Regions from separate parts of the Paenibacillus sp. ov031 genome, predicted to be linked through region 1. Evidence: predicted binding sites of a transcription regulator. Region 1 holds the regulator's gene; the other holds the start of a gene.

Region 1 (3,432 bases):
AGATGCTCTTACACCTGTACCTACATTCGTAGGACAGCTGGTTAAATATCCTCTGCGGTCATCAAAAGCGTAATCCACATGCGCTTCAAAAGCATCATCTATGGCGGAAGCTTTCTCCCAGGCTTCTTTCACCTGGAACCCCGGATAGAGGCACTGGATACGAAGATGATCCTCTTCATTAATCATAATACTGACAGATTCATCCTCACTGAGAATAACAGCACCATTTCTGGATTCGTTCGCAAGACTGGGACTGATTAAATGCTTCTCCACCAGCACCCGTTTGTCAAGGTCATCAATATCAATCAGATCTAGGGTATGAAAATCTCCAAAGGCATGAACGTCATCATATTGAAGTACTTCGCTCAGCTTATTCAGCACTTCTTCCGATTGCTCATTGGAAGCCAGCATCGGAAACGGATAATGCTGCAGGTTGCGTGCGATCCGGACTCGGCTGCTAATGACGATTTCGGAATCAGCCGCATCACTACGCATCCAGTCGCTGAGCGCCTTCTCTGTAAAACGCAGATTAGGCATTACGCATCCCTCCTACTCATCACAAACTTTACTCCTGAGCTATTTCTTTTTCAAGTTCCCTGATCTGATCACGAATTTGAGCGGCTTCTTCAAACTCCTCTTGCGTTATGCTCTCCTGAAGATCCCGTTTCAGATCAGCAATCTGTCTTTTGACCTTGATGCGACCACCAGCCCGTGCAGGCACTTTACCCACGTGGGAAGTGCTACCGTGAACCCGTTTGAATAGGGGGTCCAAACGACTGTCAAAATATTTATAACAAGAACTACAGCCAAAACGGCCGATTTTACTAAACTGTGAATAGGTCATGCCGCATTCTTCACAACGAAGGGATTGCGCGGGTGTTGCTCCCGCACTGCCATTCTTGCCTGAGGGTTCAAAATCAAGCAACCCGGACAATAAGTTATGAATGGAAAATCCGTTGGATGTTCCGGGAATCATTTCCCCTTTTTCACGAGCACATGACTCACAAATATGGAATTCCGTCTTCTCTCCGTTCACGATCTTCGTGAAATGGAGTGTTGCCGGACGGTTGTTGCATTCTTGGCACAGCACAATGATGTACCCCCTTGATCCCGATAGTTTTCATTTACCGAGCAAAGATATTAACATCGCCTTTAACATTCTGGCACGAATTTGATCCCGGTAAGGAAGTTTGACCAATATAATCTCTCTCGATACAGCTGCCCGCATCAACCCGGCTTCCCTTTTGCTCAAGAAACGTGCTTCTTCCAGTTGGTAGATCAGACCTTCGGCAGCTGTCTGCCCGATCTCATCTCCAATACTATGGTGCAAATGGTTATGCAGAGCCGAGTGAGCCGGCAATTCAATCCGCTGTATGCGAACATAACCGCCGCCGCCACGTTTACTCTCTACAAGATAACCTTTTTCGAGTGTAAATCGGGTGCTGATGACATAATTGATCTGGGAAGGCACACATGAAAATTGATCAGCCAGATCATTACGTTGAATTTCGACCAATCCTTCGGGACTTTCATGCAAAATACTCTTCAGATATTGTTCGATAATATCAGAGATATTACGCATCCACTCATCCTCCACTGTCTGAAACGTTAAGTCAATAAGGACCCACACGCCCCTACAGAGTACACCTTCTCAACCCATTTAACCAATCAAGGAAACAGCGAAACTGATCTTCAACGGTCTTTAACAGGAGAGCGAAGGACGCTCGAAGGTCCTTTAATATTGCTTTTATCCGCTGATGTGTACTACCTTCAATATGGCTCCCACCACCGGATTGCAGAAAGAAAGTTACGTAAGTATTTAACCTTTAGTTGACTTTGACTTTCTTTGACTTTATATACATTATAGCATATTTTGTGGTTTTGCCAAGAGGGAGCACTATTCATTTTTTACGATTTTACACGAAATATTCGGCTGACACAAAAAAACCTCTCCAAAATAGCTGGAGAAGTCCATTTGTCTCACACTAGCATCGTAATGCTATACAAGTTAAGTCTATGAAATTGATCCTAAAATACTCGTTACTCTATGAGGATCAGAAAAAATCAAGTAAATACGTTTCCCGTTCAGGAATCGCTTGCTCCAAAGCCTTAATCGCTCCATTCGGTCCTTCAATTCTACCTATTTGAGCCATCTCTGCGGGCCTACGATACCCCATCAGCATTGCGGTGAGCGCCTGTATGTCTACTTTAACAGTCTGATCCTTAGGTGCCGACTCAGATGTTTTCCATATCGAAGCTGTACCATTCATCGCCACATTCAACTGCCATACCCCTTCATTCCATGGTGCATGGGCATCCTCTACCTGGAGATTAATCTGTACTGGTGAGTCTGGGCTCGCAAAAGGATACTGTGAAATAAATTGTTCTACACTCACAATACGTGCCATGAAGAAAGGTACAATTTCCTGCTGAATCCGCGGATTATCTAATTGAAAAGCAAGCATATCACTGGCTGGTGCCTGTAAAGTGACTTCCTCAATCATAGAATCATGGTTGGCAATAAAGGTCCACAAACCTTGTCTTGTCTCTTCATTCAGATAAATGATCTCTTTAATGGTAAACTTTCTTTCCTTAACCTCATATAAAACATAGCCTTGTGCTTTACCAGCTTCATCATAATATACAGCCTTCTGGCTGGCGCCATTAGATAGAACTGAATTCTCCCATCTCGCATCATCCCGAATCAAGGTTCCGTTATAGCGTTCAGCGTACGCACTGTATACTTCCTTTAATATACTGAGTCCCGGATCGCCACGGCGAATTGTTCCAGGGGTTGCCTTTTTCGCAGGCAGATGAGCTGTAGGCACTTTATATCGTTTAAACTCAACATACGTCTCCCATCCATATCTCCGATAAAATGCAAAAGAGAACGGATGCAAAAACGATATACTTTGTTTGTTACGGTTCATTTCCTCCAGCGCATGCTTCAACAGCCCAGCTACCCAGCCTTTACGTCTATATTCTGGCCATGTCGCTACTCCCGCAATACCGCCCATCTCGAACGATCTCCCATGAATATAGGTTTGAAAAGGAATAATATGAAGTTTGGCACCCAATTGTCCTTCCTCAAATACACCCCATATATCCTGTGAATCAAATTGACTCCGTCTCTTCTCCGTTTGCTCTTCACTCATTACCACTTGAAAAGCATACTCGGAGAGTGCCATAGCTGGCTCAAAATCATCTACGGTTAATTTCTGAATTTCCATGTCGTCCTGCACCCCGTTCTCTAAGTTATGATATCTTTCAAATCATGGCCTGATACGTGATGTATGTATCCATTTATGAGTGTGTCAGAGGAACGGGACAAAGTCAAACAAGAGATGCGCGGGCATCTCTCGGGGATAACGATCTATATTAAAAAACACAAATAAAAACCACCACCGAATAACATCGGCAGTGGTTCTTCGC
Region 2 (3,432 bases), on a different contig from region 1:
TTTGTACGTGATTGCCTACGTGAACATGCGAATTTTGGAGGGGAAAGTATACAATGAAAGCAACTTGGGAAAAGATAGAGAAGAACCTTGGGGTTCTTGAGGTTGAAGTGGGTGCAGATCGTGTAACTGCAGCACTCGACAAAGCTTTTAATAAAGTAGTTAAACAAGCAAATGTACCTGGATTCCGTAAAGGTAAAGTTCCACGTTCGATCTTTGAAGCTCGTTTCGGTGTAGAAAGCCTGTATCAAGAAGCAATTGATATTTTGCTTCCTGAAGCTTACACAGAAGCAATCGACCAAACGGATATCTTCCCGGTTGATCGTCCTGACGTAGATGTCGAGCAATTCGCTAAAGGACAAGTATTCAAGTTCAAAGCGAAAGTAACAGTTAAACCTGAAGTTACACTGGGTGACTACAAAGGCGTTGAAGTTGCTGTAGCCAAACATGAAGTAACGGATGTAGAAGTGACTGAAGAGCTCGAGCGTCTTCAACAACGTCACGCAGAACTCGTTGTTATCGACGAAGGTTCCGCACAAAACGGCGACGTTGCTGTAATCGACTTTGACGGTTCCGTTGATGGTGTACCGTTCGAAGGTGGACAAGCTGAGGGGTATTCCCTGGAACTTGGTTCCAACACATTCATCCCAGGATTTGAAGAGCAGGTTGTGGGTCTTTCCACAGGCGACTTCAAAGACGTTGAAGTAACTTTCCCTGAGAGCTACCATGCAGCTGAACTGGCTGGCAAAAAAGCGGTATTTAAAGTGAAAGTACATGAAATCAAACGTAAACAACTTCCTGAACTGGATGACGAGTTTGCAAAAGATGTTAGCGAATTCGATACGCTTGAAGAGTACAAAGCTGATCTGAAAACGCAATTGGAATCCCGCAAAGCAGATGAAGCCAAAGCAGCTCAAGAAAATGCTGTTGTAGAAAAAGTGGCTGAAAATGCTGAAGTGGATATTCCTGCTGCGATGGTTGAGAGCGAAGTACAAAACATGATGCGTGATTTCGACAACCGTCTGCGCAACCAAGGTATGAACCTGGAAATGTTCCTGAGCTTCTCTGGTCAAACACAAGCTGACCTGAGAGGACAAATGCAGGAAGATGCTTCCAAACGTGTTCGCAACAACTTGGTTCTTGAAGCCGTTGGTAAAGCGGAAAACATCGAAGTGTCTGACGAAGAAGTTAACCAAGAACTCGAAAAAATGGCTGAGTCTTACAAGCGTCCTGCTGAAGAGATTCGTGGCATTCTCGAGGGTAATGGTTCCCTGGACAGCCTTCGTGACGAAGTGAAACTGCGTAAAACGATCGATGTTCTCGTTGAGAACAGCAAAGTCGTTGAAGCTGTTGAAGCTCCAGCTGAAGAAGTTGCTGCAGAAGCTGACGAAAAATAAGACAAGCTGTTACGTAATGAACAGCTGAATAAACGATAAGGCACGTGAATCATTGCGTGCCTTATTTTTAAATTATGGCATCCATTTTATAGAGGATTCAGTAATAATATGGATGGAATTCGTTGTGGCATTGGTTATGCACAATCAACGTCCTATGGTTCTCCTGCAAATAAAAAAAAGGTGAAACGGCATAGGATTGCTCCGATTTGCACATACATAGAAAACATGGTTAAATATGATCAGGCAAAAAAGTAAACTTACTCCGTCTTTACACCACTTGTGAAAAATGACATTGTCACAGGAACGTGTTAGAATGAATTTGGGTTTGCTTTACAGGTAGCCTATGTCTAATTACATGTAGAAAAGAGGTTGGTCTCATGAGTCTGGTGCCAATGGTTGTTGAACAAACCAATCGAGGCGAGCGGTCTTACGATATATATTCGCGTTTGCTGAAGGATCGCATTATCTTTTTAACCAGTGCGATTGATGACGATGTAGCCAATCTTGTCATAGCGCAGCTTTTGTTTTTGGCAGCCGACGATCCTGAGAAGGATATAAGTTTGTACATTAATTCACCTGGTGGTTCTGTCACCGCAGGGATGGGTATATACGATACGATGCAATATATCAAGCCGGATGTATCGACCATTTGCGTAGGTATGGCAGCAAGCATGGGCTCGTTATTGCTGACAGCCGGAGCTCCTGGTAAACGATATGCGCTGACTAACAGCGAAGTGATGATTCATCAGCCGCTTGGCGGCGTTCAAGGACAGGCTGCGGATATCAAAATTCACGCAGAATGGATTATTAAAACACGTCAGAAACTGAATCAAATATACGTCGATCGTACAGGTCAACCCCTTGAGAAAATCGAGCGGGACACAGACCGTGACTTTTTCATGAGTGCTGAAGAAGCCAAAACGTACGGCATTATTGACCAGGTGCTCAGCAGACCGATCAATTCCTAAAGGGGTGGTTTCATGTTTAAATTTAACGATGAGAAAGGGCAGTTGAAATGCTCTTTTTGCGGTAAATCTCAGGAACAGGTGCGCAAGCTGGTCGCTGGACCGGGCGTTTACATTTGTGATGAATGTATCGAACTGTGCACTGAAATCGTAGAGGAAGAGCTCGGTCATGACGAAGAACTGGACCTCAAAGATATTCCAAAACCGAAAGAAATCCGCGACATTCTTGACCAGTACGTCATTGGTCAGGATCAGGCGAAGAAATCTTTGTCTGTAGCGGTTTACAATCACTATAAACGGATCAACACACAAAGTAAGATTGAGGATGTTGAATTGCAAAAAAGTAATATTTTGCTGTTAGGACCTACGGGTTCTGGTAAAACGTTGCTTGCGCAAACGATGGCCAAAATCCTTAATGTTCCTTTTGCTATTGCTGATGCAACTTCATTGACGGAAGCAGGTTATGTCGGCGAAGATGTAGAGAACATTCTGCTCAAGCTGATTCAAGCTGCTGATTATGATGTGGAAAAAGCAGAGCGCGGCATTATTTATATCGATGAAATTGATAAAGTAGCGCGTAAATCCGAGAACCCATCCATTACTCGTGATGTATCGGGTGAAGGTGTTCAACAAGCGCTCTTGAAAATCCTGGAAGGAACTGTAGCTTCTGTACCACCACAAGGTGGTCGTAAGCATCCACATCAGGAATTCATCCAGATTGATACCACCAACATCTTGTTCATTTGTGGCGGTGCCTTTGATGGTCTCGAGCAAATGATTAAACGCCGGATCGGTAAAAAAGTCATCGGCTTTAATACCGTTGCGGAACAAAAAGATCTTAAACCAGGTGAATATCTGGGTATGGTATTGCCGGAAGACTTGCTGAAATTCGGTCTGATTCCGGAATTTGTAGGCCGTTTGCCAGTTATCTCCACTTTGGAGCCGCTGGACGAAGACACATTGGTACGGATTCTTTCCGAGCCAAAAAATGCGCTTACGAAACAGTACCAAAAACTGCTTGAGCTGGATAATGTGAATCTGGTGTTCGAACCAGGAGCATTGCTGGCGATTGC

The links. Region 1 encodes CtsR, which represses protease genes until heat stress. Its sites were predicted from a motif close to ATGGTCAATAAAGGTCAAACA; they were not measured.
Region 2: the regulator CtsR is predicted to act here: its motif matches at 1,562-1,582, upstream of clpP (ATP-dependent Clp endopeptidase proteolytic subunit ClpP).

Annotation. Positions count from the first base shown of each region.
Region 1 covers NZ_FRDO01000013.1:354-3,785, reverse strand. The annotation lists gene BUA17_RS29590 (protein-arginine kinase McsB) at 1-537, opposite strand, end outside; gene BUA17_RS29585 (protein-arginine kinase activator protein McsA) at 566-1,090, opposite strand; gene BUA17_RS29580 (CtsR family transcriptional regulator) at 1,121-1,582, opposite strand; gene BUA17_RS29575 (GNAT family N-acetyltransferase) at 2,055-3,230, opposite strand; rRNA gene rrf (5S ribosomal RNA) at 3,431-3,432, opposite strand, start outside.
Region 2 covers NZ_FRDO01000008.1:47,123-50,554, reverse strand. The annotation lists gene tig (trigger factor) at 54-1,394, shown strand; gene clpP (ATP-dependent Clp endopeptidase proteolytic subunit ClpP) at 1,772-2,362, shown strand; gene clpX (ATP-dependent protease ATP-binding subunit ClpX) at 2,375-3,432, shown strand, end outside.